4 regions of the Hymenobacter tibetensis genome follow, and region 3 is predicted to be linked to each of the others. Evidence: riboswitches for the same ligand, from Rfam matches in the RefSeq annotation. Region 3 holds a riboswitch; each other region holds the start of a gene.
The links. Region 3 has a riboswitch for S-adenosylmethionine ahead of MTX78_RS14020 (PLP-dependent cysteine synthase family protein). Riboswitches for the same ligand answer to the same signal wherever they lie in the genome.
Positions count from the first base shown of each region.

Region 1 (8,038 bases), 1.2 Mb from region 3:
ACCTCACCATCAAGGCCGATGCCACCCGGCAGCGCCTGCTCTGCAACGTAGCCGACACGCCCGACGCCTGCGACTTTTACTTGGGCTCCATCGTGCAAAAAGGCGACTTGAAAATTGCCATCAGTACCAACGGCAAGTCGCCGACCATTGCCAAGCGGCTGCGCGAGATGCTCACCACCACCCTCCCCGACGAGCTCAACGACGTGCTACAACGCATGTCCTCGATTCGGGAGAAGGTAGGCGGCGACTTTGCGCACAAAGTACGCTCCCTCAACGCCGTGACGGCTGAGCTAACCGGCGGCCCGGCCTACGAGTCGCCGGCGGCGGCTATGTGGCGCCGCCGGGCTACCATGTCGCTGCTGGCGTTCATGGCCATTATTATTATCAACATCATCTCCTACTACGTCACCTGGCAGCAGGCGTGGGAGGTAGCAAGCAACGCCGATACGTTCTACATTTTCGTCGCCATCGGCTTTGGGGCGCAGATTGTTGATGGGCTATTGGGCATGGGCTACGGGGTGGTGACGGCCATCAGTTTGATGAGTTTGAACATCTCGCCGGCTGCGGTCAGCGCGAGTATTCATACCGCCGAAATGTTTGCTAGCGGCGCATCCGGTTATCATCACTACCGCTTCGGCAACGTCAACAAGAAGCTGTTCAAGGTGTTGCTGATTCCGGGCGTTCTGGGCGCCATCACGGGGGCCTACCTGCTGGCTACGTTTGGTGAGGAATATGCGAAGTACGTGAAGCCGTTTTTGGCGGTGTATCTGCTGCTGCTAGGTATCCGCATTATTTCCAAGGCCTTTTCCAAGCCGAGTGCGCGCAAAAAGCACAAGAAGCTAGGTGTACTGGCCGCGGCTGGCGGCTTCCTCGATTCGTTTGGCGGCGGCGGCTGGGGCCCCCTCGTGACGAGCACCCTCATTGCCGGGGGCCGCACACCGCAGTACGTCATCGGGTCGGTGAGCGTCACCGAGTTCTTCGTCACGTTTGCCAGCGCCGTTACGTTCTTCGCCACGCTGGGCATTTCGCACTGGCAGATTATCCTGGGCTTGATTGTGGGTGGCGTTGCCGCTTCGCCCATAGCAGCCCGCCTCGCTGGCCGCATCCCCGTTCGGTGGATGTTTGTGGGCGTAGGGTTGATGGTGATTGTCTGGAGCTTGTGGGCACTGCGCAAGGTGTTTTTCTAGCGCAACCTTTGGCCGCTCTTCTATAAACACAAACGCCCCGACCAGCACTGGTCGGGGCGTTTGTATTTTCAATAATGTACGTGCTATACTTCTTGTGCAGGCAGCTCACTTTGCTGCCGCAGTTTGCTGTGCTTCTTGCCGTAGCCATAGTAGATAGCTAGGCCAATAGCCAGCCATACCCCTAGCCGCAACCACGTTTCCCACGGCAACGACACCATCATTACCAAGCAAGTCAGGATGCCGAGAATAGGTACCACGGGCACCCACGGCGTGCGGAAACCACGCGGCGCGTTCGGCTCTTTCTTGCGCATAATCAGGATGCCCAAGCACACCATCACGAAGGCCAGCAGCGTACCAATACTGGTCATTTCGCCTACTACTGAAATCGGCACGAAGCCCGCAAACAGGGCAATGAATAAGCCGAGCAGCAGGTTGGATTGCAGCGGCGTACGGAACGTGGGGTGAATCTTACCAAACACTGGCGGCAGCAAGCCATCCTTGGCCATCGAGAAAAACACCCGGCTCTGCCCCAACAAATCCACCAAAATAACCGAGGTGTAGCCGATAATGATAGCCAGAATAACGGCGGCCGATAGCCAAGCATACGGCGTTTTCTCGATGGCAATAGCCACCGGTGCGGCGCTGTTCTTGAACTCAGTGTAGTTAGCCAAACCGGTCATTACGTGTCCGAAAAGCACAAATAGCACGGTGCAAATCAGCAGGGACCCGATAATGCCGATGGGCATATTGCGCTGCGGGTTCTTGGTTTCCTGCGCCATAGTCGCCACGATGTCGAAGCCAATAAACACGAAGAAGATAACACCCGCTCCGCGCAGAATGCCACTTAGTCCAAACTCTCCAAACGTCCCGGTATTCTCGGGGATATACGGTTGATAGTTGGCCGGGTCGATGTACTGCCAGCCTAGGGCAATGAACACCAGCACCACCGATACTTTCAGCGTGACGACCAACGCATTAAACCACGCCGACCCTGACGTTCCGCGAATGATAATAGCTGTAATAGCCAGCACAATCAGCATGGCCGGCACGTTCACGAAACCGTGCACCGACGTGCCATCGGCCAGCGTGGCTGTTTCGAAGGGCGACATGACTAGTTGCGCCGGAATGTGCAGGTTGTACTTGGCCAGAAACTTCACCAGGTATTGCGACCAGCTAATGGCCACCGTAGCCGCCCCAACCGAGTATTCGAGCACCAAGTCCCACCCAATTATCCAGGCAAACAGCTCGCCCATCGTAGCATAGGCATAGGTGTAAGCCGACCCCGACACGGGTACCATAGAGGCAAACTCGGCGTAGCAGAGGGCCGAAAACGCACAACCTACGGCGGCCACTACAAACGAGAGCGTCACGGCTGGGCCGGTGTTGTTGGCGGCGGCAATACCGGTGAGCGAGAACAAGCCCGCCCCAATAATTACCCCGATACCAATGGTAATCAGGTTGAAGCCATTCAGACTTCGTTTAAGCGTGTGGGAACCAGTTTCGGCAGCTTCGAGCCGCAGTAGTTCCAATGATTTTTTAAGCATAAAAAGTTGTGTAGGCACGCGCTAATGCACGCTCACCCGTTGAGTAAACCTGGTTGTGGATGCACCAAGTGGCTGGTAGTGCGGACGTAATGCCCGCGTTATACGCAGCCCGTTAGGCTTAGACCAGATAAGGAAAAAGTAATTGGAAGCAGGACTGATTAGGTGCCTATGGGCGCAGGACGCAGCACCATGCGACGGCAAACCCTAGAAATCAACTTTTGTGTATCGCTCAGCAACAACAACCCACGCCACAACAAACCCACCCGCGGCCCGCAGGCGCAGCGAATGAAGTAGCAAGTAGAAAAAGCGGGGTGTTCAGTGAATGAGGCACGGCAACTTGTTTTTATATAGCCAGAGAGTGAATCCGCTGGCCTTCGGTTGGCACCGTTCCGCGGGTAGCGGGGGTTGCCGGCGCGTCTTAGAGCCTGTCTCTCAGCGCCTCTGTATAAAAACAATCCTTCGTCGGTAAAGAATTGGTGCCGCAAAGGTAAGTCCAGCCTTCGCGCATTCACAAGTACATAGTTGAAGTTGAAAATGGAGTGGCCTTACAGGCTTATCTAGAATAACTACCTGCTTACCTCCTACCCCGCGGCGCCGGCCTGTCCGTCTTGGCCGGGTTTGTTGGCGCGCATCATAAACACGAGCGGTATCGATAGCAAGCAAGCGAATCCCAGCAGATAAAAGGAATCGATATAGGACAGGATGTTGGCCTGCAGCTGCACGGCACCATATATAGTGGCTTGGGCGCGCTCCGTTGCTTCGGCTAGGCTACCACCAACGGTGGCTTGGGTGGAAGCTAAGCTTTGCACGCCTGCTTCATAATTGGGATTCGAGAAGTTGAGGCTGTCGATGATGCGGCTTTGGTGGAACTGCGCGCGGCGGGCAATCAGGGTGGTAATAGCGGCAATGCCGAAGCTGCCACCCAACGACTGCGCCAGGTTGATGAGCGTAGCCGCCTGGTTGGTTTTGTTTTTGGCAATGCCCACGTAGGCGGCTACACTGATGGGCACAAACAGGAAAGCCAAGCCCATACTTTGATACACGCGGGCCTTAGCTACACTCGCAAAGTCGATGTCGGAGCTGAGTACATGGGCGTAGTTGAACAGCGCAAGGGTGCTGATGATCAAGCCGAACAAGATCATCCAGCGCGCTTGTACCTTACCCGACAGCACCCCCACTACCGGCATCAGCAGCAGTACCGACGCCCCGCCCGGCGAAATAGCCAATCCGCTTTTCACGGCGGTGTAGCCCAACAGGTTTTGCAGAAACAAGGGGAGTTGCGTGGAGCTACTAAACAGCACCGCACCCACCGCAAACATCACTAGCACTGCCGCCGCGAAGTTGCGGTGCCGGAGCAGTTTCAGGTCGATGACAGGATCTTTGGAGCGCAGCTCCCATATAACTCCGGTTACCAATGCTATGGCAGCCACCACGGATAGCGCCGTAATGGAGCCCGAGCTGAACCATTCTTCCCTTTCGCCGCGGCTCAGTACATATTGCAGCGCACTAAGACCTACTGCCAGCAAGCTGAGCCCGATATAGTCAACCTTGAGCCCACCAGCCCACTTCGCGGCTTTCTCCTTCACCATCGCCGGCGGGTCTTTCACTAGTATCGACACCAGAAAAGCCGTTACGATGGCTACCGGCACGTTCACGAAAAACACCCAGTTCCAGCTGGCATTATCGACGAGGTAGCCGCCTAGCGTGGGCCCGACAGTGGGCGCTACCACCGTGGCTACCCCGTAGGCCGCAAACGCTAGCCCGCGTTGCGCCGGTGGAAAAGTATCGGTCAGAATGGCCTGCGCCATGGGCGAAAGCATGCCGCCGCTCAGCCCTTGTATCACGCGCATGAACACCAGAAACCCAATGGATGGCGACAAACCGCACAGCAGCGAAGTAGCACCGTAGGCCAGCAGGCAAATCGAGAACAGGCGCTTACGCCCCACCACCGTAGCCAGAAACCCGGCCACCGGCAGCACTACCGCCTTCGATACCAGTTGCGCCGTTACCACCCATGTTACCTCGTCTTCGGCGGCGCTCAGGTTTCCTCCAATCTGCGACAGCGCTACCGACACGCTGGTATCGTCCAGCACTTCCATGAACGTTGCCATGGCCACCGTCACCGCAATAATCCACTTGAGGTTGCCCCCGTGGCTAGCAGTGGCATCACTGGCTGGTTTTTTCAAGGTTTTGGTTGAGCTCATAGCTACTACTTCGAGCGGCCACTACTGCGGCGTGGTATGCAAATGCGTGCGCAGCCGCGTCACGGCTTCCTTGTAGTGCGTGGTAAAATCAGCCAGGATTTCCTCGCGCGTTACGCTCTCAATTTCGCGCCCTTCCGTCCAAGTGCTAAGCAGCTCGATGGTTTTCGTGCGAGCGGGCTTTTTGTCGTCTTTCTTTTCGTCCTTTTCCTCGTCTTCGCCTTCCGATTCGCCGTCTGCATCCGACTCGTCCTTATCGTCCTCATCTTCGGTTTCCTCCTTCTGACCGGCAGCCTCCGTGGCTTTGTCGGCTAACTCGTTTTCCTCGAACCAGCAGTGAATGTAGGGCGTGACGGTTTCGATGCGGGCTTCGGCCACTACGGCATACTGAAACTCCACGGGTCCTTCGGGCCGATGCACAATCAGGTAGATGCGGCTTTGGTCGAGGCCCGTTTCGCAGGTACGGCCGTGCTGGCGCAAGGCTTCAGCCGCCGCTTCCAGAGCCGGCCGTGCCACTTCCGAATAGAAAGTACCTTGCCGGGTGAGGTTGTGGCTGAACGCTTGGTTTTCGCGGTCTACAGTCGCAAAGAAATTATTCAAATCTGCTTGCCAGCGTCCCGGCGAAGTGGATTGGGGCTCCATTGAGTACTATGTTAAATTGTGATTCCAGTGAGCAGAAGCCATCCAGCCGCTACTATTTCAACGAACGGCGGCGCGTGAACCGGCACTCTCATTACGAGGTGCAGTAGGCTTCTCGGTCGGCTCGACGCTGATGTCTACTTCAGGCACTACCGACATGCCAGGGGCTAGCAAGTGCAGGTTGGGCTGACCATCAAACACGATTTTGACGGGGATGCGCTGAACTACTTTCACGTAGTTACCGGTAGCGTTTTCGGCGGGCAGCAAGCTAAAGCGGGCGCCGGTGCCGCGCTGGAAGCTCTCTACCTTACCCCGAAATTTCTCACTCGGATAGGCGTCTACCTCTAATTCAACTGGCTGACCGGCCCGCATCTTTTCGAGCTGGGTTTCCTTGAAGTTGGCCGTTACCCACAGCTGACCATACGTAAGCGCCATGAGTTGCTGCCCTACTGCTACGGTTTGCCCCTCATCTACTGCCTTACGCGTGACGCGCCCGGTTTCGGCAGCGTAAATTTTCGTGTACGAAAGCTGCAGCTTGGCTTCTTCAGCGGCAGCCTGGGCCTCCCCTATTTGCGCGGCCGCCACGCCAATTTGCTCGGTAGCTTGGCGGTAGTCGTTTTCGGCTTGGGCCACGGCGGCGCGCGCCTGCCCGACCTGCGCCCGTACGGTTTGGGTGCGCTTACGGGCCGCATCGGCCTGAGCGGCTGTGGTACGGGCGGCTGTTTGGGCTTGGTCGTAGCGCTGGCGCGACACGGCATCGGTTTTGTAGAGTTCGGCATAGCGCTGCTCGTCGCGGGCGTCGCGGGCCGCTTGGGCTTGGGCGGCGCGCTCTTCCGCTTGTGCTTGTTCCAACGACGCCGTTGCGGCCGCCAATTGGGCCCGCTGCTGATCAATGACACTACGCCGCGCCGTAGCGGCGCGGGCGGAAGCATCTCGCTGCGCCTGCGCACTCACTACGCCAGCCTGGGCTTGATTGAGCCGTGCTTGGTAGTCGCGCGGGTCTAGCTCCAAGAGCAACGTACCAGCCTGCACCAGTTGGTTGTCGCGCACATACACCTTGCTTACCGTACCAGCTGCCCTTGGGCTCACGCGTACAGCGTCGCCCTCGATAAAGGCGTTGTCTGTTGATTCGTGGGCGCGGGCGTGCAGGTAGTAGCGAATCCCGAAGAACAGCACGGCCAGTACCAAGATGATGGCACCTATCACAAACCACGGCCGCTTGTAAACGGGCGTTTTGGTGGTTTCGTCGGGGGCATCTTCGGTTTGCTGTTCTACTTTACGACGGCCTCGGGCGCTGAGGTCCGGCGCATCGGAAGGGTCGGCTGCTTGCCGCCGGGCGGGGTCGCGAGGGGCACTACGAGCGGGAGATTGGGTGGTATCTTGTGCCATTAGAAGTCTACGTTGGCGATGGGTTGATTACAGGCGAAAAGACTGCGCGGTGCCAGTGGCGGCGGCAAAATTGAGCCGCGCCGCACCGTACTGCGCTAGCGCCTGTACTCGTAGAGCCCGGGCATTGGCTAAGCCGGCCTGTGCCTCTAATACTTCGGTGTTGTCGGCTACGCCAGCCCGGAAACGTTGGGTGGCAAGCTCCAATTCACGGGTTGCTAGTTGAAACTGTTCTTCGCTGGCCCGTACTTGTTCGGCCCCTAAGCGCCAGCCTACCAAAGCAGTGCGCACGTCTTGCTCCACTTGGCCGCGGCTGTTCCCTAGCTCCCACTCTGCCTGGCGCTGCTGACTCAGGGCCGCGTTTATCCGGCCACGGGTGTAGCCTCCATCAAACACAGGCACGCTCAGCTGCACGCCGTAGGTGCGTGTAGCACGGTCGTTTTTGAAAGGCGTATTGGCCGACTGTCCATAGTCACCGACAGCATTAATAGTGGGGTAGCGGGCCGCAGCACGCGCCTTACGGTCGAGGGCACGTTGCTCGATGGTTTGCTCGGCAATGCGCGTATCTAGCCGCGAAGCCAGCGCTTGCTGCAACGCAGCGTCAATGGACGGCACCGCCTCGGCGCGCACAGCTAGCGTATCGGTGAGGGCAGTGGAACTGCCTTGCGGCAACCCTACAGCGCGTTCTAAGTCTAAGCGGGTTTGCTCGGCGCTGGCCTCGGCTTGCACCACGCGGAGCCGTTCTTGCGCCGCTCTCGACTCGGCCCGTACCACATCAATACCGTTGGCTACGCCAGCATTTCGTTGCTTGACAGCCAGCTCACGTAAGGCTTCCGCCAACCGAAGATCGGCTCGGGCAGCGTTTACTTCTAGGTTGCTGCGTTGGGCGCTCAGATAAGCCAGCGCCACAAAAGTAGCCACCTGCTCCCGAGCCAGTTGGGCGGTTAGGTCCGCTACCTGCACGGCGGCTTTCGTGCTTTTGTATTCGCGCAGCGCCGCCAGATTAAGAATCGTTTGGGAGAAATTCAGGCGGGCGTCAAACGTATTGAAAGGCCCCACGAAAGAAGGAATAGACGCTCCG
Region 1 covers NZ_CP094669.1:2,278,222-2,286,259, reverse strand. The annotation lists gene MTX78_RS25345 (TSUP family transporter) at 1-1,187, shown strand, start outside; gene MTX78_RS09065 (amino acid permease) at 1,271-2,731, opposite strand; SAM riboswitch class I at 3,072-3,183, opposite strand; gene MTX78_RS09060 (DHA2 family efflux MFS transporter permease subunit) at 3,313-4,935, opposite strand; gene MTX78_RS09055 (hypothetical protein) at 4,957-5,574, opposite strand; gene MTX78_RS09050 (HlyD family secretion protein) at 5,632-6,960, opposite strand; gene MTX78_RS09045 (TolC family protein) at 6,988-8,038, opposite strand, start outside.
Region 1: another riboswitch for S-adenosylmethionine. It lies ahead of MTX78_RS09065 (amino acid permease); the one in region 3 lies ahead of MTX78_RS14020 (PLP-dependent cysteine synthase family protein).

Region 2 (8,038 bases), 2.3 Mb from region 3:
CTGCACAGGCAGGCTGCGCCAGGCATCGGCTACCACTTCCACTTTGTCTTTCTGCTTCACCGTTTCGGCAAAGTCCACGAGGCGCTCCGTGGCATCGGGGCGGCGGTTGAGCAGCACATCCTCGCACAACTCCAGCAGATCCTTCGGCACTTCATCGTACACGGCCAGCTGACTCGGGTTTACAATGCCCATGTCGAGGCCGGCCCGGATGGCGTGGTAGAGGAAGGCGGAGTGCATGGCTTCGCGCACGACGTCGTTGCCGCGGTACGAGAAGCTGATGTTGCTGACGCCGCCGCTGGTGAGGGCGCCGGGCAGGTTCTGCTTGATCCAACGAACGGCCTCGATGAAGTCCAGCGCGTAGTTGCGGTGTTCCTCCATACCAGTGCCCACCGTCAGAATGTTGGGGTCGAAGATGATGTCCTCGGCCGGGAAGCCGACCTCATTTACTAGGATGTCGTAGCTGCGCTTACAGATTTCGATGCGCTTCTCATACGAGTCGGCCTGGCCGTTTTCATCGAACGCCATTACCACCATGGCCGCGCCGTACTGGCGGACCGTGCGGGCGCGCTCCTTGAACACTTCCTCGCCTTCCTTCAGCGAAATAGAGTTTACAATGCTCTTGCCCTGCACGCACTTCAGGCCGGCTTCCAACACGCTCCACTTCGAGGAATCTATCATCACCGGCACCCGCGAAATGTCGGGCTCGGAGGCAATCAGGTTCAGGAACGTGGTCATGGCCTGCTCGGAGTCCAGCATGCCCTCGTCCATGTTCACGTCGATGATTTGGGCGCCGCCTTCCACTTGGTCGCGGGCCACTTGCAAGGCTTGCTCGTAGGCCCCCGTCCGGATAAGGCGGGCAAACGCGCGGCTACCCGTCACGTTGCACCGCTCGCCTACGTTCACGAACAGGCTTTCTTGGGTGATGCCGAACGGCTCCAAGCCGCTCAGGCGCGTGGCGGGCACCACTTCCGGCAAGGGGCGCGGCTCGTACTTATCAGCCAGCTTTGCCAGCTCGGCAATGTGCTGGGGCGTAGTGCCGCAGCAGCCGCCTACCACCGTCACGAGCCGGTCGGAGAGGTAGCTTTCCACCACCCCCGCAAACTCCTGCGCCGACTCGTCGTAGCCACCAAAGGCGTTCGGGAGGCCGGCGTTCGGGTAAGCCGAAATGTGCACGTCGGCAATGCGGCTCAATTCCTTCACGTACACCTTGAGCTGGTCGGCGCCGAGGGCGCAGTTCAGGCCCACGCTTAGCAGCGGCAAGTGGCGGATAGAGTTCCAGAACGCCTCTACCGTCTGCCCCGACAGCGTGCGGCCGGAAGCATCAGTGATGGTGCCCGAAATCATGACGGGCACCACGCGGCCGCCTTCATCGAAGAACTTCTGCACCGCGTAGAGAGCCGCCTTGGCGTTGAGCGTGTCGAAGATGGTTTCGATGAGCAACGCGTCGGAGCCGCCGTCAATGAGGCCGCGCACCTGCTCGTGGTAGGCGGTAGCCAACTCGTCGAAGGTCACGGCGCGGAAGCCAGGGCGGTTCACGTCCGGCGAAAGGGAAGCGGTACGGTTGGTGGGCCCAATAGCGCCGGCCACGAAGCGGGGCTTAGCTGGGTTCTGCGCCGTAAACTCGTCGGCGGCTTCTTTGGCTAAGCGCGCTGATTCGTAATTCAGCTCGTACACAATATGCTCCAGCGCATAGTCGGCCTGCGCAATGGTGGTGCCGCTGAACGTGTTGGTTTCCACCATATCGGCCCCGGCCGCAAAATACTCGGCGTGGATGCCTTTAATGATATCGGGCCGGGTCAGGCTGAGCAAGTCGTTGTTGCCCCGCAGTGGCTTGGGATGGTCAGCGAAACGAGTGCCCCGAAAGTCAACCTCCTCCAGCGGATGCCGCTGAATCATGGTGCCCATGGCTCCGTCGAGCACAAGAATGCGCTGTTGCAGGATGTCGTAAAGGGGGGAGTCGGGACAGTGCGTTTTCATAGTTTCTCCTTCGGAATGCAGTGTTGAACTAGCTCATCCAGAAAGAGAAATCTGCGGGCGCAGGTTCCGTACTTATCTTCTTCCGTCGAATTAAAAACAAGACGAAATGGGAGTTGGCACCTTGTTTTACTCAGGTTGCCAAGACGTCGTAGGGCCCAATCCCTCGGTCTTTCTGGATAAGTAACACCGCGAAGATACAGCAGGAAAGTAGGAATTTCAACTTACCTCCTTCGGGCCGCGCATTCGGCCTTTATTTGCTGTTTTACAGTAAGGAAACGGCTGGTTCCCCTGCTAGCTGTAGACTGAGCTTGCTCGTTGGTTGATTTCAGCCACGTAACTCGTTGAATATCATTTCTGGGCAAGCGTTTTTTCGGCACCTTGTCTTCGCGTCGTCCCAACCTAGCCCTAACCAAGCTATTCAGACTAGTGCTATGCCACTGCCCACCTTTCTCCGAGAAGCCTGTATACTAAGCTGCTTGCTGCTACTGGTTGGCCCGCTCTGGGCTCAGCAGACACCGCCCCTCCTGGGCAATGGCCTGCGCGGGCAGTATTACGAAGGCAAGAACTTCGAGAAGCTGGTGCTTACCCGCACCGATCCTGCCATCAACTTTGACTGGACGCTCGGGCCGGATGGCAACCGTTTTGTATCGCCGGGGCCGGGAGTGCCGGGCGAGTTTTTTTCAGTGCGCTGGACTGGCTATGTCTACGCCCCCGTGACGGGCGTTTACACGTTTCACATGGCTACCGATGATGGCATGCGCGTGTGGCTTGGCGGCCGCAACGTGCTGGACTCCTGGACCGACCAGCAGGCGACGCGGTACACGGTGCAGAGAAAACTCACGGCGGGCCGCTACTATTCGCTGCGGGTAGACTATTACCAAGTGAGGTGGTCTACCCGGGCAATGCTAGCGTGGCAGCTACCACCCCAAAATACTACCTCGCCACCAGCACTAGCTCAAAACGAGTTGGACGCTATTCCGCGCCGCTACCTCTACACCTCCTTACCAGCGTCAGCCAAGCCGCTAGTGGCCGCCAAGTCGTCCGTAGCACTCGTTTCAAGTAAATCAGTCGGCGTGATTGGTATAGTACCGGGCACACGGCCTCCCAAGCCAACCCCGATGCGCCTCAAGCCGCCTACCAACGTAGCGGAAGCCGTTGCGGCCTCTACGGTAGCCGCTGCTACGGCGGGCGTGGGGCTGCGGGCCACGTACTTCGCGGGCGCTGATAGAGGAGCCGGCGTAGTGACCAGAATCGAGCCTGTGGTGGAAGTGTCTTGGCGAAACCGGCCTCCCGTGCCGGGGGTACCCGCCCAAGGCTTCAGTGTACGCTGGACGGGCTACCTGCTGGCGCCAGAATCCGGCGTGTATGTTTTCCATACAGAATTCGACGATGCCCACGACGTCACGTTTGCCAGCGACAATGTGTTGAGCATGACGCATTTCAATAAAGAGATTTTCAACGCAACGCCGGTACCCCTCGATTTTGCCCAGCGGCTGACGGCCGGCCGGTGGTATCGTGTCAGTTTGGTGTATCGCCAAGTGGAAGGGGCTTCGCGGGCTGTGTTTGCCTGGACCCGCCCCAGCGCCACAAACCGCGACCCTGTAGTGGTGCCCCAACGCTATCTGTACCCCGATATTCCGCCGTCAGCTCCACCCGTTCCTGTTGCTACGCCTCCAGTAGCGGCAGCACGCCAGCCCCGCTCGCCGAAAGTTGCTCCTGCACCAGTAGTGCCCCGGCGGCCAGCCGTGGCGCGGGCCGTGGCGCCGGTTCAGCGGCCACGCCTTGCGGTGCGCCCCGTTGCTACGGATACTCTGCCTGACCTTAGGGCGCTGAGCCGCGGAGCTGCTGTAACATTGCCTAACTTATACTTCACCCAAAGCACTGCGGTGCTGCTACCTACCTCACGCCCCACCCTGAATGCCTTGGCGGGCATGTTACGCCAGCAACCCACCATGCGCTTGGAAGTAGCAGGCCACACCGACAACGTAGGAGATGCCGCCCTCAACCTGCGCCTTTCCGAGCAACGAGCCCGCGTAGTGCGCCAATACTTAATACAGCAAGGCATCGACTCCGCGCGGCTGGTGGCCCACGGCTACGGCGGCACCCGGCCCGTGGCCGACAACCGCGACCCGCAACAACGACCTCGCAACCGGCGAGTGGAAGTGGTGGTGCAGTAGCCTACCGCTCTAGCACCCACCCAGTGAAACCACCATTCTTGCGCTGCCGTGTAGGTTTTGTTTTGCGTAAGCTCCCAAATAAATGCTCGGTTAAGGCTTCTGTCCTTTTCGTTTAAATTATTGCTACCCGCGGAACCTCACACTATAACCCATGCGTATTCTGTATCTTACGAGCTTCCGGCATCCTTCTTATTGATTTCTACGCCCTTATCTTTTCTTGATCCTTTGCTATTTCGATTCAGGTATTTACTGCTTCTGTTAGTGGCTCTAGCCGGGGCTGGGCGCAGCGAAGCACAGCTGTTACTTCGTGGTCAAGTCACGGAGGCCGCTACGCAAAAGCCGGTACCGTTTGCTTCCATTTTTGTACCCGGCACCACCGCCGGTACCACCGCCGACGCCGACGGACGCTACCAGTTGAGTACCGCCCCCACCGATACGGTCGTGGCATCAGCTATGGGCTTCGCTCCTGTCAAGAAAGCAGTAAGCCGCCAGGCTGGGCCCCAAACCATCAACTTTGCACTGGGAGCCGGGGCGGTGTCATTGGGCGAAGTGGTGGTGCGGCCCACCGAAAATCCGGCCTATGCTATCATGCGCCGGGTGCAAGAGCGCAAGCCTCAGAACGACAAGCAGCGCCTCGATGCCTTTGAGTTCGACAGCTACAATCGCACGGAAATCAGCATCAACAACTTGCCCAAGCAAGTAAGTGGGCGCAAGGTGCTACGCGACATGATAGCCGTAGCCGACAGCTTGGGGTTGGAGCGCGGCGCCGATGGCAAGCCAGTGGTGCCCATTTTTGCCTCTGAGATGTTGTCGCGCTACTACGCCCACCAGCGGCCCCTGCGGCGGCGCGAGGAAATCAAGCGCAACCAGATGCACGGCATGGCCCCGCGCGAGGGGTCGGTAGTGTCCCAGATCATGGGGTCCTCGTTTCAGGACTGGGACTTTTATCCTAACTGGCAGCAACTATTGGGCAAAGACTTTATTTCGCCCATTGCCGACGGCTGGAAGTTCACCTACGAGTACGAGCTGCAAGATTCGGTATACATCGGAAAAGACTTCTGCTATCAACTGGCCGTGACGCCCCGCCGCTCGCAGGACTTGGCATTCACAGGCACCATCTGGATTACCAAGGATTCCTACGCGCTGCGTCGGCTCGATTTGCGGGTTAGCCCCGATGCAAACCTCAACTTCGTGGACAAGATTACGGTGTGGCAGGAACTGACGCCATCCAGTGCCGGGCCGTGGCTCCCGCTGCGCACCCGCGTGATGGTGAGCGTACGGCCTACGGGCAAGAGCACGGGCGTGGTGGCGCGCTTCACTACTGTCAATTCCAACTTTGAAGCGGGCAAGTACCACCCGCTGGAATTCTACGATTTGCCGATGGAAACGTCTGCGGATGCTTTCAAAGGCGACCCCGATTTCTTCGCCAAGAATCGGCCGGATTCGCTGTCGGTGCAAGAGCAAACCACTCTCACTGTGCTCGACACCGTACGCCAGCTGCCAGCTGTTCGCTCGTTTTTGGAAGTAGCAACCGTGGTGGTTAGTGGCTACTACCGGGTGGGCAAAATTGATGTAGGGCCGGTGCTGGCTACGCTTGGCTACAACAACATCGAAGGCTTACGCCCCCGCATCGGTTTTCGCACCACGCCTGATATCAGCCGTAACTGGATGGCCCGCGTGTACTTGGCGTATGGCCTGCGTGATGGGCGCTTCAAGTACGGCCTACGAACCAACCACATCCTCGACCGGCGCACCTGGACCACCATTGGCTTCGAGCACCGCCACGACATCGACCAAGTGGCACTGCTCGACAACGACTATGCGCTGGAGAATCCTCTGTTTGAAGCTGCTGCCAGTGTTGGCAACATCAACAACGGCCGGCCCCTGCTGCGCGACCTCACCTCGGTGTCGTTTCAAACAGATTTGTTCCGCGGCTTCACCCAGAAGGTTACGCTCCGCCAGCAGCAGTTTCGCCCCCTTTATCAGTTCGCCTATTACACCAACGAACCCCAACTGGGCGCCCCTACCAACGATAATTTCGGGGTTTCGGAGGTGGTGCTGGAGTCCCGCTACGCCCCCGATGAGGTGCTGGTGCAGAGCCAGACCCAGAACTACCGCTCGGCCATCGGCCTTAAAAAGCTGCCGGTGTTCACGGTCCGTTACACCCTGGGGCTCAACAAGTTTTTGGGCGGCGACTTCCAGTACCACAAACTCAACCTGCTGATAACCCAAAGCGTACGCCTCGGCCAACTCGGCCGCACCGACTACACGCTTGATGCTGGCTACATCCCAAGCACGGTGCCGTACCCGGTGCTCAAAGCGCATCTTGGCAACCAGTCGCCCTTCTACAATGGTGGTGCCTACAACCTGATGCGCTACTTCGAATTCGTAAGCGACCGGTACATTGGGCTACGCTTCGACCACCATTTTGAAGGTTTTCTGCTGAATTCGGTACCGGCCCTGAAAAAACTAAACTGGCGGTTGGTGGCAACCGGCAACGTGCTCTACGGTAGCGTAGACCAAGCCAACAATGCTATTATCCCGGAATTAGACCCAGAAAGTGGGGAGCCATTGCCTCGTTTTCAACCGCTGGGCCGGCTGCCCTACGCCGAGGTGGGGTACGGCGTCGAAAACATATTCCGGGTGGTTCGCGTAGATTTTCTACACCGCCTCACGTACCGCAACTCGCCTGCTGCCAGGAATTTCGGTGTGAAATTTAGTTTCCAGTTCCGGCTGTAAAGAATGGGCTTGTCCGAGGGCCAACCAATAAATTAACAGGCTGTCTTTGGGCATGAAAATTCAAACCGCTTATATTACCCATTCCTGAACCTTGCACTGGCCGTCAAACGTCATTTTTCGGCCCTCCTTCTGAATCAAATCTGGACGCTTTTTGTAAAAGAGCTTATGGCATACGAAGTAGACAACCTGACCCTCGCCGAAGCCACTCGGCACGCTCCCTTTGTTGATTACGCTCGTTGCGTAGACGACAGCCAGCGCCCCTACAACCACGTAGGCGATTGGCCAGAAAAGGACCGCCTCTACCCCGTGCGGGTAGTTGATTCGCGCACCGAAGGCATGGCTTTGGTACACGTATTAGGTTTCCAAGGCGAAGCTCCTTTTTACAATGCTTTTGCACCCCACCGGTTTGAAGTGCTGCTCACTGTGTGGCTAAACTAGCTTCCGAACTACGCTTCTTATCCTCTTGAAAACGCCCGACCTGCTTGTTGCAGGTCGGGCGTTTTGCGTTGCAGAAGTTATGCGTTATACCCTGCATTTAGTTGGGTGTGGTTGCTGGTATCTGTCTCATAAAACGCTGAGCTGCACCTACCGAATGCAAACTCGACCGTGCAAAGCAGATGGTAGTGAAGTTCCTCACTAAATAGAGCACATAAAATATTTTTAGGGTGCAATAAATCCAAGGAGCGAAGCTCAGGCGTAGATGCCTTCAAATAACTTCACCACACGTCCTCCTTCGACTTCACCATGAAGAAAAACCTGCTTTCATTTGCTCTGATAGCCCTGTTGGGTGCCGCTAGTGCTACTTCGGCCTCTGCTCAAGCTGCCATGACGCCCGGTACCGTATCGGTAGGTGGCAAAGCTATGTACCCGAATAAGAATATTGTGGAAAATGCTGTAAACTCAGCCGACCACACCACTTTGGTAGCTGCCGTGAAGGCTGCCGGCCTCGTGGAAACCCTTCAGGGCAAAGGCCCATTCACCGTTTTCGCTCCCACCAATGCAGCCTTCAGCGCGCTGCCAGCCGGTACAGTTGAAACACTGGTGAAGCCTGAGAGCAAAGCAACCCTCACCAAAATCCTCACCTACCACGTGGTAGCCGGCAACATGACGGCCGACAAAATTATGGCGGCCATCAAGGCTGGTAA
Region 2 covers NZ_CP094669.1:41,420-49,457, reverse strand. The annotation lists gene metH (methionine synthase) at 1-1,977, opposite strand, end outside; SAM riboswitch class I at 2,047-2,160, opposite strand; gene MTX78_RS00215 (PA14 domain-containing protein) at 2,454-4,154, shown strand; gene MTX78_RS00210 (DUF5686 and carboxypeptidase-like regulatory domain-containing protein) at 4,416-6,893, shown strand; gene MTX78_RS00205 (hypothetical protein) at 7,059-7,331, shown strand; gene MTX78_RS00200 (fasciclin domain-containing protein) at 7,638-8,038, shown strand, end outside.
Region 2: another riboswitch for S-adenosylmethionine. It lies ahead of metH (methionine synthase); the one in region 3 lies ahead of MTX78_RS14020 (PLP-dependent cysteine synthase family protein).

Region 3 (8,038 bases):
CCCAACCCTTTAATTGTTCACTAATTCTCTTAAAGCTATGAGCCAGACAGTAGTAGGAATTTTCGATAGTGCTGCCGAAGCGCAGAATGCTGCCCAGCAACTTCAAGCCGCTGGTTTCAGCCTTGAGCACGTAGACGTATCAACGGGCAATGCCCAATCCGGCCAATCCAGCCAATCATCGGATTCAAGCAATTACACCAATACTAGCGGTACTGCCACAGAAGGTGTTGCTGACGCTGCCGGCCGCACCGGCGACGGTATCGGCAACTTCTTCAGCAACCTCTTCGGGGGCGACGAGTACGAAGACACTCAGCGTTATTCGCACGTAGCTCGCTCAACGGGCTCTATTGTAACCGTACACGCCCATTCCGCTGAAAACGCACACCGCGCTGCTGAAATCCTGGACGCCGCCGGTGCTATCGACGTAAATGAGCGCGCTCAGCAATCAGGCTACCAGTCTACGGGTGGTCAGGCTTACGCCAGCGAAGCCACTACTGGCAGCGAAGGCATGTCGGCCAAGGTTATCGAAGAAAACCTACAGGTAGGCAAGCGGGTAGAGCAAACGGGTGGCGCTCGTCTGCGCAGCCGTATCATTGAGCGTCCGGTGGAAGCTAGCGTGCGGTTGCGTGAAGAGCACGTAACGGTACAGCGCAACCCAGTGAACCGCCCTGCTACCGAAGCCGACTTCAACACCTTCAAGGAAGGCAACATTGAAATCACGGAAAGCGCTGAGCGTGCCGTAGTAGGCAAAGAAGCCCGCGTGGTAGAAGAAGTAACGCTAGGCAAAGAAGTAACCGAGCGCGAAGAAACCATCCACGACACGGTGCGCAAAACCGAAGTGGACGTAGAGCGCCTCGACGGTGGCACCACCGATACAACCGGCTCCACCTACGATGCCGACGACACCACGACTCGTCGCTAAGTTAACGAACTCCATCTGACGGAAAAGGCAGCCTACTAGGCTGCCTTTTTTGTTTTGTGAGTAGCCGGTCGGCGGCAACTTCTTAGGCTGCCCTCTCCTGCATTTAGACCACTGAAAGCCGGCTGATTGGCTGATAGTGGGTGAACTCTATTTCGGGCGCCAGGTACCCCGCCCGCACGGGCTCTTTGCGGAGCAAGTCGGTGCTGAGGTACTTTTTGTTGCTGTCGCAGAGTAGCGTCACGACGGTGGCGGCCGAACCCAGGGCCGCTGCCTGCCGGATGGCGCCAATTACATTGGCCCCCGAGGAAATACCAACTGCCAGCCCGAGCTGGGTTGCCAGTTTTTGCGCCATCAGAATGGCGTCGCCGTCGTTGGCTTGCACCACGTGGTCGAGCTTCTGAAGGTCTACCAGCGCGGGAATAAACTCGTCGGAAATGCCCTGGATGCGATGCGAGCCTACCTTGTAGCCGGTGGTCAGCGTGGGCGACTCGGCGGGCTCCAACGGATGAATACGGACCGCCGGATTTTTGCTGCGCAGGTAGCTACCCACCCCCATTACGGTACCGCCCGTACCCACGCCCGCCACAAAGGCATCGGGGGTGCGGCCCAAGCCCCGTAGCTGCTCCCAAATTTCCACGCCCGTGGTGCGGGCATGCGCTTTGGCATTGACACCGTTCTCGAACTGCCGGGGCAGAAACACATTGGGGCAGGCAGCAGCTATGGCTTCGGCTTGCTTGATACTGCCCAAAAAGCCGCCCTGCTCTTTGCTGACTAAAGTTATTTCGGCGCCCAAGCTGCGGATGATGTTCACCCGCTCGGCGCTCAGCCAGTCGGGCATCAGGATGCGGACCGGGTGGCCGAGGGCTTTTCCAATGGCGGCAAACGCAATGCCGGTGTTGCCGCTGGTGGCCTCCACAATAGTGTCGCCGGGCTTTATTTCGCCGGTGCGGTACGCCTCTTGCAGGATGTAGAGCGCCATTCTGTCCTTTAGGCTACCCGTCAGGTTGTAGTGCTCACACTTCACGTAGATGCGGCCGGGCTGGCCCTGATAGTGGTAGTGGAGTTCCAGCATAGGCGTGTTGCCTACCAAGTGCCAGAGGTGGTTGAATTTCTCGGTTAGCTCCGCCGACAAACAACAAGGCGCTTTGGTAAGATGCGCCGCGTCCGGCGGATGAATGGCAGCAGTAGCTTCTGGCAGCGCCGCATCGGCGGTCGGCCACTTGGCGGAGGTGGCACGAATGCCAGCTAGAAACGAGACGGGAATGGCGTGCGAAACGCGAGTAGCAACGGTCATGGCAGCAAGACGTTAAGGTGTAAAACACGTACTTAAAACCGCCTCTCTACCTGCTAGCACTCGATCAAGAAAGCTTATCGAAAAGGCATAAAAAAAGCCCTCCCGACAAGTCAGAAGAGCAGCACCTTTCCGTGCGCATCTTTCAACTTATCTTCTCCCAAGCAAACCGAAGTCTTCTTGGAACAGGATTTAGCACCTGGTATCACTACTGGTTGCTAAGGCATCATAGGGCCTGTCCCTCCGCCTTTCTTGATAAGTGCTCCGGTGAAGGAGCGTGCCGTAAATATAGGAACGAGAACTAACTATGCAAGAGCACGCTACAAAAAATCAAGCAAGTCATTCGCCATACAACAGAGTACCCGCCACCCCGAGTACCGCTCTGCCGGCTCGTCCCAGCACCCCGCTGCTGGCCACGCAACAGAAAAGGCTCCAGCAGTTGCCGGAGCCTTTTATCTTCTCGAATCTAAGATAGCGCTACTTGCTTTCGTCTACGGGTTTGCCTTGCTGGTGCATGTTGGCGGCTACCATGTCGTCGGGCATCAGGTTGCTGCTATACACCATGGCTTTGTTTTTCAGGCCGGATATCACTTTGTCTGTGCCCGCTAGCAGCGCCTCGTAGCCGTCTTTGGCCACTTCGGCAGGGTCGGCTTTGCTGCCTTCGGCCACCAGCTTCGACTGGTTCATGTCGGCTTTGTTGAAGAAGTCGGTATCCGTTACGCCGGGCAGCAGGGCCGTAATGGTCACGCCCGACTCTTTGGTTTCTTCCCGGATGGCTTCCGTAAACGACGTCACGAAGGCCTTGGTGCCGTGATATACGGCCTGGAGCGGGCCAGGCATCTCGCCGCCGATGCTGGATACTTGCAGGATTTTACCTTCGCCGCGGGCTACCATCTCTTTCAAGAAGCACTTGGTAAGCACCACGTACGCCCCAATATTTAGTTGGATGATGTCTAGTTCGCGGTAGATGTCGGTTTCCACAAACTCGCCATACTGGCCCTGGCCGGCATCGTTCACGAGCACATCTATCTGAATGCCTTCGGCTTTCACTTGGTCGTACACCTGGAACGGCGCCTCCCGCTGAAACAGGTCGCGCGCAATCGGAAGCACGTTGATGCCGTATTGCTGCCGGAATTCGGCGGCCGTGCTTTCCAGCTCTTCCTGGTTGCGGGCCACCATCACTAGGTTGTAGTGGTCTTGCGCAAATAGCTTGGCTAATTCGTAGCCAATGCCGCTAGTGGCCCCGGTGATGAGGGCATATTTTGAGTTGTCTGCCATCGTATGTAGATGTTGTGTGGTTGGATCAGGCTTGGGTTTACGGTGGTAATTAATCCTCGTTTAGCATATCGGTTACGCGTTTTTCCCCGTATAAAAAGCCGGATAGCGCAAAGCTGAGCCGTAGGGTGAAAGGGTTGATTGCCTTGAAGGAGGTTGAGTTGCCACACGATGTGGCCCTATTGACTCGATAGGCCCTTTGCTGGGTGTTACAACTTTGCTTGCTGCCATTTTCCACTGATAGCCTACGTACTTGGTGTTGTGCCTTACCTTTTTTCTTGTTCTGTAAAATCAGGGTTTCCCCCACCAGAAACCCGTACAAATCCGGGAGCTAAAACCCGGCATGTGGCCGTTGTTGCTACTACCTGAATCTTCCACGTCAGATAGACCTCCGCCACATCACCAACCAACCCCTTATGCTTTCTTCCAGCTATCCACCCGTAGCAACACCCGCGGCCGCGTTGCAGCTCCACCTGGTTCCAGCCGGCCGTCGCCTCGACTTCGAGATTCTGCCCAACTACTTTGCCTACGTGTACCGCCGCCAGAACCAGAACGAGTGGCAGTGCGTGGCGCGCAATGCCTGCAGCCCCTACTTCGACCATTCTCCGGTGCCCGCTACCTCACAACCCGAGTACATGGTTTGCTACTGCGACGCGGCCGGCACTACCAAAGCGGCTACTGCCATTGCAGCAACTCCGCCAGCTACTTTTCCCGCCTCCCACCGCGCGGCGTAGCCCAACCGGCAAGAGCACAGCACTTTCTTTTCCACCACCAACCCCACTACCATGGCCTCTTCTAGCCCCGACATCGATCCTACTCAATTAGTGCGCTTCACCCTGCAAGTGGAAAACCTAACTTCTCCCGACCGCATTAGTGAAATGCGCCAACAGCTTATGGGCATGGGCTTGCTAGTTGACCGCATCGATCAGGGCGAGGTGGAAGTGGCGGCCAATCACGGTACCAACCCAGGAGCCGACTCTATCCGCAAGGTGCTGAACAACGCAGGATTTTCGGTGGGCGACATTACGGCCACCCCTGGATAGCGTACACTCCTACTTGCTGACTTGCCTGCGGTGTTTTGGTGAAAACTACAACCGCTAGAGTGCGTTCCCAATCTGATAGCCATTGTCGCCAGTAAGCTGGCTGGCAATGGCTATTTTGCTGATGCTATGAATCGTTTCGACCGTATTACCGCTATTCTGGTGCAGTTGCAAGCCCGTCGCCTCGTACGAGGACAAGACTTGGCTGAGCGGTTTGGCGTAAGCCTACGCACCATTTACCGCGACCTGCGCACCCTCGAAGAAGCGGGCGTACCGCTGTGTGGCGAAGTGGGGGTCGGCTACTCTTTGGCCGATGGCTACCGGTTGCCGCCCGTCATGTTCACTCGTGAAGAAGCCACGGCCCTCGTCACGGCCGAAAAGCTGGTAACCCAACTCACCGATGTACACACCGCCCAACTCAGCAAGGGGGCCATGGACAAGTTGCGGGCCGTGTTGCGCCGCACCGACCGAGATTATCTGGAAGAACTGAGCCCCCACATTACTATTCTGGGGGGTCGGCATCAGCAGGCAGCCATGCCTTTGCCGCCCAACACGCACCAATTGTTGCTCACGGGCATTGCCAGCCGGCAAGTGGTTTCGCTGGACTATCGGGCGGGCTACCACGGAGCCCCCACCCAGCGCGACGTTGAGCCAATCGGCATCTACTTTGGCCACTATTGGCACGTGGTAGCTTTTTGCCGCCTGCGCCAAGAGTACCGCGACTTTCGCCTCGACCGTATTGCGCAACTGCGCCTCCACGACGAGCAGTTTGCGCCGCGCCCCGAAACCCTGCACACCTACTGGCAACAACTGGCGGCCAAGCGGCAGCAACAGTCGGCGGTGGTGCGGTTTGCGCCCGAAGCCCTGCCCCACTTCGAAGAAAACAAGCGCTACTTCGGGTGGGCGCATGAGCAACGCCTACCCGACGGCTGGGTGGAGGCTACCTTCCTGACCAGCCAACTCGACTACTTAGGACGCTGGCTGCTACTTTTTACCGGGCAAGTGAACGTGGTGTCGCCGCTGGCCCTACAGGAGCAATTGCGCGCATTGGCACTGGCGGCCTACGAATACTTTGCCAAGTAAGAATTGAGGTAGCTAATTGAAAAAAGTACGCGGGTCGAGTTTTCTACTGACATAGGGCTGTCATAGAGGGCAAGTAGGTTTGAGACATCATTCACCTAACCCCTCTTTCTATGCTGACCGACACGCTAGCCCCCCTCGCCCATGCCCTGGTAGTTGAACTAGAAGACGAGCTACAAACCACCCGCCGCGTATTGGCGCGTGTTCCCGACGCCCAGTTCAACTGGCAGCCGCACCCCAAGTCGATGCAGATCGGCTACTTAGCATCGCACATCACCGACTTGATGGGGGGCATTGCTAATACCTTAGTAACCACGGAACTGGATTTAACTTACTTTCTGGAACGCGAAGCGCAGCCCGCCACAAATAGCCGAGAGCTACTGGAGCGCCTCGATACCAACGGTGCTACTGCCCTCACGGCGCTCACCGCCGCCACCCCCCATGATTTCGAGCACCTCTGGACCCTGCGCCAGGGCGAGCAGATACTGATGAGCCAGACCCGCGCCGAAACAATCCGCCACCTCATCAACCACATGGCCCACCACCGGGGCCAGCTCAGCGTGTATCTGCGCCTACTCGATGTGCCGGTGCCCGCCATCTACGGCCCCTCCGCCGACGAGCCTATGTTTGAGGCGTAAACCGAAATCCTGACCACAGCCCAATACCCCCTACTAGCGCACCAGTGGGAGGTGTTGGGCTGTGGCCTGCGGCTACGGCAATAGCCTGAGGATGCCGGTTGTGCAAGGCGCTTCTTACTTACGCTTCGTTGTGCGAGAGGGCCGTGGTGGTGGCCAGTCGGATCCGGCGCACGTTATCGGGCTGTAGTTGGTAAGCGGGCCGGCGGGCCGTGTAGAGGCGCGTTTTCGCCATTCTAGTCACGCACACACAGTCGCCTTGATTGCCCCCGAGTACGTGGTAGGCGGTTTCGTCTTCGCCCACATACAAACCCACGTGCCCGGCCCGGCTGCCATCGGTCGTACGCCGTACGAACACCAGGACATCCCCGAGCATCGGGGTTTTGGTGAACACACCAAACGTACCCCAGTTCAGGGCCCATAACGGGTCTTTGACCAGTGGCTTATCGGCGCGCTTGGCTACTACCGCCATAAAGAGGCCACACCACGGAATGCTATCGGCCACGTACATCTGGGTAACATTTTTCTCGCCGGTTTCCTTGGCCCAACTGATAATAACCGGGTTGTTTGGGTCGCCGGGCTGCTCTACCGTCCCGAACACCGCCAGGGCCTCTTTAATCATGCGGGGGCCGGGTTCTTCTGCCAGCCACTGATATTTCTTGGGAAGCGTTGCCATATATACATACCACCGTTAGATGCACCCTCTTTATCAACGTCCTTAGCCTTGGCTCTTTCTCCGTCGGCCACACTGGTTGTCTGGCAGTTAGATAATATTAATATTTTCTAATATACTATACAAGTAACTGATTTTTAGCTTGGAGTGGGCAAACAACCAGTGAAAAGACCGTCATGCTTCAGACCGCGCAGCATGACGGTCTTTTCACTGGTTGAATCGCTCTTGATAACCTGTTCATATAAGCTGCTTGCTTGAAGCTAGGCCTTGACATTAGCACCTACTCAGCTTCTGAACCTGCACCTCTGCTTTCTTGGAAAGACTAAAGAGTACGTATAACCTCTTCGCGGCCAACGCTTCAGCGGCTATTTGCCGTTTTGCGTTAACTTTTAGGTGGCTCCGGCGGTAGCTTATCCGTAAAATCACTTGCATGATGGAAGCGGAAATTATTGTGGTGGGGGCTGGTGCGGCGGGGTTGCTGGCAGCTCGCACGCTCGCGGAGGCGGGCAAGCGGGTGCTTGTGCTGGAAGCTCGCAACCGCCCTGGTGGCCGAATCTACACCTTCACCGACGCTGGCTTTTCGGGGTTGGTGGAAGGAGGCGCCGAGTTTTTGCACGGTTCGGTTCCCCTTACCCGAAGCTTGCTGGAAGCAGCCGGCAAAACCAGCTTCCCAACCACCGGCACCACCTACCAGGTGATCCAAGGGGAGCTCCACGAGTCGGAAGATTTCATTCAGGAGGCACCCCAGCTGCTGGAGCAACTCCACGCGCTACCCCACGACATGCCCCTAGCCGACTTTCTAGCTGAATACTTCCCCGACGAGCACTATGCGCCCCTCCGCGAGCAGGTCACGCGCTTTGCGGAAGGCTATGACGCGGCCGACGCACAACGCGCCAGTTCCTTTGCCCTGCGCGACGAGCTAAGCGGCGGCGGCTTCGACGACTCGCCGCATCCGGAAGGCACGTACGCAACCGTAATCAACCGACTTGTAGAAGCCACCCAAGCCGCGGGCGGCGAGCTACATCTGGGAGCGGTGGTTCAGGAAATAAACTGGCAGCCCCGCCACGTGGAAGTTCGCACCATAGATGGCCGTTGCTTCCGGGCGCAGCAAGCGGTGCTCAC
Region 3 covers NZ_CP094669.1:3,506,280-3,514,317, forward strand. The annotation lists gene MTX78_RS14010 (YsnF/AvaK domain-containing protein) at 1-13, shown strand, start outside; gene MTX78_RS14015 (YsnF/AvaK domain-containing protein) at 38-922, shown strand; gene MTX78_RS14020 (PLP-dependent cysteine synthase family protein) at 1,026-2,216, opposite strand; SAM riboswitch class I at 2,361-2,475, opposite strand; gene MTX78_RS14025 (SDR family NAD(P)-dependent oxidoreductase) at 2,691-3,491, opposite strand; gene MTX78_RS14030 (hypothetical protein) at 3,905-4,222, shown strand; gene MTX78_RS14035 (hypothetical protein) at 4,274-4,531, shown strand; gene MTX78_RS14040 (helix-turn-helix transcriptional regulator) at 4,658-5,611, shown strand; gene MTX78_RS14045 (DinB family protein) at 5,722-6,246, shown strand; gene MTX78_RS14050 (TIGR02594 family protein) at 6,365-6,919, opposite strand; gene MTX78_RS14055 (flavin monoamine oxidase family protein) at 7,347-8,038, shown strand, end outside.

Region 4 (8,038 bases), 1.2 Mb from region 3:
GGCTTCGTACCCCACGGTGTTGAATACCAGCGTAAACGGAAACCGCAGCCGCGCCTTTAGCTCGAACTTGCCGCTCATATCGCTCTGCGTGCCCACCGAAGCGCCCTTCACACTCACACTTACGCCCGGCAGCGGCTGCTTTGTGCCTTTCTCATACACTGTGCCGCTGATGGCTATCAGCGCATCCTGCGCCTGCGCAGGCACAGCGGCCAACGCCACGGCCGGAACAAGCAATAAAGAAGCGTAGTGTGCTTTCATTTGGTTTGTATGGTGGATTGGAAGGGGTTTTATCTGTCACTCCAACATTCCGCGCAGCAGGCGGCGAGAGGAATCTGAGTAGTCGATTGGCCTTATTCAGATTCCTTTCGCCTGCTTCAGAATGACGGTCTGTTAATACACGTCCTCTAAGTAGCGGCGCGACTTTTTCAACTGCTTCAAGTAGTCGGCGGCGTAGTCGGCATCCTGGCCGCTTTGCTGCTCGATGATGGTGAGGAGTGCTTTGCGTACATCGGCGGCCATCCGGTTTTTGTCGCCGCAGACGTAGAAGTAGGCGCCATCTTCCAGCCATTTGAATACTTGCGGTGCTTGCTCCAACAGGCGGTGCTGCACGTAGATTTTCTCGGCTTGGTCACGAGAAAATGCCAAGTCGAGGCGAGCCAGCGAGCCTTGCTTGAGGTGTTGCTGCCACTCGGTTTGGTACAGGAAATCGGTGGTGAATTCCGGGTTGCCAAAGAACAACCAGTTGCGCCCCGGCGCGCCCGACTCGGCCCGCTCCGCCACAAATGAGCGGAACGGCGCCACACCCGTTCCCGGCCCTACCATGATAATGTCGGTAGCCGGGTTCTGCGGCAGCTTGAAGTATTCGTTGCGGTCCACCCACACGCGGGCCGTATCGCCAATAGCCAGATGGTCGGCTTGATACACCGAGCAAGCGCCGTGCTTTTGGCGGCCGTGGGCTTCGTAGCGCACCGCGCCTACCGTCAGGTGCACTTCATCGGGGTGAGCCAGTGGGCTGCTGGCAATGGAATACGCCCGGGCCGGCAGCGGCCGTAGCACCGCCGCCAAATGCTGCGCCGACAAATCGATGGGGAAGTGGGTGAGCAAATCCACAATGTCGCGGCCGTAGAGGAAGGCTTGCAGCTGCGTAGTCCCGAGCAACGCCTCGCGCAATTCCGAGTACTGCGGCGCCAGAGCGGCGTAGCGCTCCAGCACATCACGCGTCAGCACCGATAGTTCCAAGTGCTCGGTTAGCGCAGTGGTCAAATCTAGTTCCACACCTTTCAGTTGCACCGGTGCGGTAGCATCGAGGCGGGCTGCCTTCACTACATCCGCCACCAATTCGGGGCGGTTCGTGGGCTGCACCATTAGCGCGTCACCGGGCTCATACTGAAGGCCGGAGCCTTCCAAAGAAAACTCTAAATGGTAGGTTTCCTTCGCGGAGCCGCGGCCATTGAGTTGAATCTTCTCTAGCAACGGCGCATCGAACTGTACGTCTTCGTGCTGCACCGCGGGCTTGGGCGCTGGCACCGGACTGCTGGCCACCCGGAATGCCGATAAATCTGCCTGGCTGCCACCGTTCAAAGAAACCGCTGCCGCTTGAGCCAAAGCCGCTCCCGTGCTCGGGCCAACTTCAGGTGCGGCCGTAGCTACTTCCTGCGCTAGCACGTCCAGCACCCGGTCGGCCCACTGCGCCGCCGACTCCTGAAATTCCACGTCGCACTCCACCCGGTCAGCGAGGCGCTGCGCACCCAAGGCCGCTAACCGCTCATCGAACTCGATACCGGTCTGGCAGAATTGCAGGTAACTTTTGTCGCCGAGGGCCAGCACCGAATAGCGCAACGCCGGGAGCTTGGGTGCACGCGGGCCCAACAGGAACTGGTGCAAATCTTCGGCGGCAATTGGCGGTTCTCCTTCCCCTTGCGTGCTGGTAATCACAAGCAATTGTTGCTCCGATGCCAAGGCGCGCGTAGGGTAATCGTTCATGTCGCGCACGGTGGGCTCTAGCCCGCGTTGGCGCGCTGCTTCAGCGGTTTGCAATGCCACTTTCTTGCTGTTGCCAGTCTGCGAGCCATACAATATGGTAAGGCGCGAAGGAGCAGCTGCCGTTGGTGCCGGTTGCGCCGCGGCTGGTGCTGCAATAGTAGCGGCCGGCGAGTTAGCGGCCACCGGTTGCTGTGCAGGTTCGGCGGCGCGGCCGTATAGGTAGCCGCTCAGCCACAGCAATTGCTGGTTGGTGAGATTAGCTGTTAACTCGTTGAGTGCCTTATCGTCGAGGCCGATTGGCAGCGAGGAAGAAGAGGGAGTAGGCATTGAAATTCAGGTTGAGACGGTGGGCTGAAAAGGAGGGAAAGGAGCCAGACGATGGTTGCAGCCTTCCAGAAACCAGGCGGCGTTTTATTAAGCTACTTCGGCGTAGGCCGCGGGGAAAGCCGGGAAGGTTAAGCTTGGCAGTAGCGTGGCAGCCTCGGCATGCGTTGTCGCCAAACGAGTGACTTCGCCGATAACAATGATGGCCGGGGCCCCAATACCGGCCGCTGCCGCACGGCTTGGTAGCTCAGCTACCGTGCCCGTTACCAATTGAGCATTCGGTAAAGTGCCGTTCTGGATGATGGCCGCCGGCGTATTGGCCTGCCCGTGTTGGCAGTACAACGCCGCAATCCGCTCCAATTCGCCCAAGCCCATCAGAATAACCGTAGTAGTGCGGGTGCTAGCCGCCTCCCGCACGCTCCCCGACAACTCGCCAGTAGCCGTGGTGGCCGTAATCACCCGGAACCCTTCGCTGGCCCCACGGTGCGTTACCGGTATGCCCACGCTGCCGGCCGCTGCAACGGCGCTGCTAATGCCTGGTACATAGTCGGTAAGCAAGCCGTGTTGCTCAGCATAAAGCATTTCTTCGCGTCCGCGCCCAAACACAAACGGGTCGCCACCTTTCAGCCGCACCACGTGGCCGTGTAGGCGGGCCTGCTCCACAATCAGCGCGTTTATTTCGTCTTGGCTATAGCTGCGCATGCCGCGCCGTTTGCCCACAAAGATTGTCACTGCATCGGGCCGGGCGTGGCTAAGCAAGTCGTTGTTAGCCAGCGCATCATACAGAATTACATCGGCTTCGCCCAACACCCGCGCCCCCTTCAGGGTCAGCAGCTCCGGGTCGCCGGGGCCAGCACCTAGCACGGTAAGGCGAGGGATTTTAGTGAGTGACATAAGCAATGAGTGGTGATAGAGGACCTGCTGCAACTTCGCTTAGCAGGACCGTTCTCGAATAGATGCTAACTAGATGGAAAAGGCTACCGGAGGCGCCACCGGGGCCGTGAAGTAGTCGGCGTTGGCGGCGCCAATCAGGCCGGCGGCTACGGTGTCGCCGCTTTGCTCGTCAACTAAGATGAAAGCGCCGGTTACGCGGTTTTCGTGGTAGTTGTCAACGGCCAGGGGCACGGCGGTTTTGATGCGTACCCGCACGATGTCGTTGAGCTGCGCTGAATCGGCGGCGGCGCGGGCGAAAGTTTGCACGTTCACCTTATGCAGAATAGCCGGTATTGCCGCTTTTACCACGGCGGAATGGTGCTGCAACAGCAGTTTGCGACCCGGCCACAATGGCTGCTCGCTCATCCAGCACACGGTAGCTTCCAGTTCCCGCGTCAGAGTAGGCACGTGCTCCACCGGAATGATGGCGTCGCCCCGGCTAATATCCACGTCATCGGTGAGGCGCAGCACCACGGCTTGCGGCGCCGTAGCAGTTTCCACCTCTTGCTGATTGACTTCAATAGCCTCAATCGTCGATTCCAGGCCCGAAGGCAGCACCTTCACCCGGTCGCCGCGGCGGTATTGACCGCTTTGGATCTGGCCGGCGTAACCGCGGTAGTCGGGTAGGTCGGCGGTTTGGGGGCGGATAACATATTGCACCTGAAAGCGTGGGGCGGCATTGGCTGCTTCCACAGCGGCGGGCACGCTTTCCAAATGTTCCAGCAAGCTAGGGCCCGTGTACCAAGACAAGCGGTTGGAGCGTTTTACCACGTTGTCGCCGTGCAAAGCGCTGAGCGGAATAGCGGTAGCAGCGGGCAGTTGGAAATGGTCAGTGAGGGCGGCGTAATCAGCGGCAATCTGCTCGAAAATATTTTGATCGAAGCCCACCAGATCCAGCTTGTTCACGGCCAGCACAAAGTTGCGAATCCCGAGCAAAGCCGCTACCAGCGTATGGCGGCGCGTTTGCTCTACTACACCTTGGCGGGCGTCCACTAGCACAATGGCCAAGTCGGCGTTGCTGGCACCCGTCACCATGTTGCGGGTGTACTGCACGTGGCCCGGCGCATCCGTGATGATGAATTTGCGCCGCGGCGTAGTAAAGTATTTATAGGCGACATCAATGGTGATGCCCTGTTCCCGCTCGGCTCGTAAGCCGTCGGTTAGCAAGGCCAAATCCACGGTGCCTTGCACAGTAGGCCGGTTTTCCAGCGCCGCCAGCACATCCAACGACACCGAATCGGAGTCGTAGAGCAGGCGGCCAATGAGCGTGCTTTTGCCGTCGTCGACGCTGCCGCAGGTGATGAATCGGAGAAGGTCCATGAGGTGAAATTGTGAGTTTGTGAAATTGTGAGTTCGTCGTGCTGGCGAGGCGTGAAAGCAATTCACAACCTCACCCTTCACAACTTCACCACTTAGAAATAGCCGTTGCGTTTGCGGTCTTCCATGCCGGCTTCCGAAATGTTATCGTCGAGACGGGTAGCGCCTCGTTCGCTCACTTTGGCCAGCAACAAATCCTGAATGATGTCTTCCACGGTGCTAGCGTCGCTTTCCACGGCGGCCGTGCAGGTAGAGTCGCCCACAGTGCGGAATCGCACTTGCCGGGTCACGATTTCGTCTTCCTCGTCGAGCTGCAAGTGCTCGGATAAGCCCAATAGTTGGCCGCTCGGCAGCACCACGCAAGTCCGCTCGTGGCCGAAGTAGATGTCGGGAAGGCTGATGTTTTCGCGCTGGATGTAGCGCCACACGTCGAGCTCGGTCCAGTTGGAAATCGGGAAAACCCGCACGTTTTCGCCTTTCTGGATACGGCCGTTGTACACGTTCCACAGCTCCGGGCGCTGGCGCTTGGGGTCCCACTGCCCGAACTCGTCGCGGACCGAGAAGATGCGCTCTTTGGCACGGGCTTTCTCTTCGTCGCGCCGGGCCCCGCCGATGCAGGCGTCAAACTCAAATTCCTCGATTACCTCCAGCAGCGTGTAAGTCTGGAGCGGGTTGCGGCTCGGAAACTTGCCACCTGGCTCGCGTAGGCGCTGCCGCTTGATGGTGTCTTCCACGCTGCGCACAATTAGCTTCTCGCCTAGTTCTGCAGCCAGTTGGTCGCGGTAGGCGAGCACCTCCGGGAAGTTGTGGCCGGTATCCACGTGCACCAGCGGGAAAGGGAAGCGGCCCGGGCGGAACGCTTTTTCGGCAAGCCGCGTGAGAACGATGGAGTCTTTACCGCCCGAGAAAAGCAGCGCCGGCCGCTCAAATTGGCCAGCTACTTCCCGCAGGATGTGAATGGCTTCGGCTTCCAGCCGGTCGAGGTAATCGAAGGAGTGCGCACTCATGGTTTCTAGGATTTGCTGATGCGGCACCGGAAGGTCAAGTAGCATGGCTTTTGATGATTTCGGTGCCGGATAGAAGGGTCTGGAGCAAGCGCTCCAGAATAGTTATGAGAGGAGAATTAGTGCTGCTTTTCAACCGGCTCTACCACCGGGTCGGGCCCGTCGTGGTGGGCGGTGGTGGAGTGTAGGCCGCATTCCTTGGCAGAAAGGTCTTCCCACCACCAGCGGCCGGCCCGAAAATCTTCGCCAGGCTTGATGGCGCGGGTGCAGGGTGCACACCCAATGCTCACGAAGCCTTGCTTGTGCAGCGGATTCACCGGAATGCCGTTCGCTTGGGCGAAATCCACCGCTTGCTCCCACGTCCAGTCGAAAAGTGGGTGAATCTTGGTGAGGTTGTGGGCAGCGTCCCATTCCACCGGGTCCATGGTTTGCCGGTTCTGCGACTGCTCAGCCCGGATACCCGTTACCCACGCGGCTTGGCCCGCCAGCGCCCGGTTTAGGGGCTCTACCTTGCGGATGTAGCAGCACTCCTTGCGGTTTTCAACGCTTTCGTAAAAGCTGTTGGGACCTTTGGTGCGCATCAATTCTTCCACGCTTTCCTGGCGCGGGTGAAAGACCTCAATCGGCTGCTGATACTTGAGCAGCGTCTTGTTCCAGGTGGAGTAAGTTTCCTGAAAGTTGCGCCCCGTATCTAATGTGAACACCTTGATGGGTAGCTCGTTTTCAAAGATTAGATGGCTGATAATCTGGTCTTCCAAGCCGAAGGAAGTAGAGAAGACCGCCTTTTCGGGGAAGTGCTTGGCTACGAGGCGTAGCCGCTCCAAGGCAGAAGCTGACGGTAGCTGAAGGCGAAGGTCGTCCAGCACGGGAACGGCCAACACGGCAGAGGCTGTGGGCATGAAAAGAAATGAGAGAGGAATTTGCCGCGGCGGCAAGGGTCCAGCCGGAGGATAGCTTTGGAAGTGCCAGGATGCTCATGCACCGCTGAAACCAACCGAAAGCGAAAAGCGGAGTGTACGGATACGGGGTAGAGCTACGCGTAAAAGCGTATCAGCTCACCACATTCAGCGCACAAACCAAGAAAAAGAGAGGGGTGCGCTACTCCTAACAACAGCAACCAAAAGCCACGGTCATACAGACGGGGCTTGCCATGCCACAACACCCATGCTGTACAGCAGAGAAGGTGGCAGAAATGGCGGCAGTGTTGATGAAGCGTTTCACGGCAACTTGTTTTTATATGGTCAGGACTTGGCACCGTTTCGGATCATCCGATGGTTGCCGGCGCTTCGTCGAGCCTGTCTCTCCACGCCTCTGTATAAAAACAATCCTTTTGGGGGTAAAGAATTGATACTGCAAAGGTAGTGGCGGAAATTTTATACTTCCAAATTTATTTATTATTGCCTACTACAAGGAAGTGCCGCCTTCTGTTTTGGTGGCAGCATCTTGGTGGCCTTTTGTACCGGTAAATCTTGCTGTCAGACACAGGAAGCCCAATTATTAGTTCCTCCAGGGAATATGTACTTCGTTATAAGGCACTACTAGCTAATAGCGGATTAGCAGCTAAATGTGGTATTTCAATAACTTAAAACAACTAGGTCAGAGGGTAGAATCAATGCATCAAGCATTAGGACGCACCCGGCGAAGTGCCGTTTGCAGGATTTCTCGTACCTGTGGCTCTGCGTTAGTAGCTAGTAGTAGCCCACCGTAAAGCACCGTCAGCACCACTGAGCGTAGCAGCATCGTAACCAGCAACGAATGCATGAACGGCACCAACCACGCCACAACGCCCGCAGTAGCAGCCAGTAGCAGAATCAGCGGCACGCGCTTGTCGAAGGGCTGTAGCCCGAAATTGTGCCAGACAAACCAGGTACGTGCGATGTTGATGACCACCAACGAAACCGCAGCGGCCACTGCTGCCCCCGTTAGGCCCATACGCGGAATCAACAGCAAGTTCATAAGCACCGTAGCCAAAGCCAGCGACACGTTGAAAATCAAATCGTAACGGTAGCGCGGCGACGTAACGACAATGAGCCCATTGAGGCCGGTTATGCCGTCGAAGAGCCGGCCCGCCAACAGGATAAACACGGCGGTGGTGCCGGCAGCGTAGGCTGGTTTCATTTGACCAAATATGAAATCCAAATTCAGCGCGATGCCGAGTGCTAGATAGCAGCCAAGCACAGTGTTTAGGCGGGTGGTGCGCTGGTAGAAGTCGGCCATGCGAGGGAGGTCGTTGTTTTTCCAATACTCGGCTAGCAGCGGAAACGCAATCTTGTAGAGGGCACGAAACGGCAAAACCAGCGCCGTACTAATGAAAAAAGCGGTGCTGTAAATGCCCACCGCTTGCAAATCCAGCTTGGCACCTACCATCAGCGAGTCGATACTGGATATTACTACGCCCGACACGTTGCCTAACAGCGCAAACGCCCCGAAGCCAAGCATCTCGCGCAGCGGGCGCACCCGCAATACCGCCGATGTAG
Region 4 covers NZ_CP094669.1:2,291,835-2,299,872, forward strand. The annotation lists gene MTX78_RS09090 (TonB-dependent receptor) at 1-258, opposite strand, end outside; gene MTX78_RS09095 (diflavin oxidoreductase) at 391-2,310, opposite strand; gene cobA (uroporphyrinogen-III C-methyltransferase) at 2,398-3,201, opposite strand; gene MTX78_RS09105 (sulfate adenylyltransferase subunit 1) at 3,271-4,560, opposite strand; gene cysD (sulfate adenylyltransferase subunit CysD) at 4,653-5,564, opposite strand; gene MTX78_RS09115 (phosphoadenylyl-sulfate reductase) at 5,681-6,460, opposite strand; SAM riboswitch class I at 6,792-6,883, opposite strand; gene MTX78_RS09120 (lipopolysaccharide biosynthesis protein) at 7,179-8,038, opposite strand, start outside.
Region 4: another riboswitch for S-adenosylmethionine. It lies ahead of MTX78_RS09115 (phosphoadenylyl-sulfate reductase); the one in region 3 lies ahead of MTX78_RS14020 (PLP-dependent cysteine synthase family protein).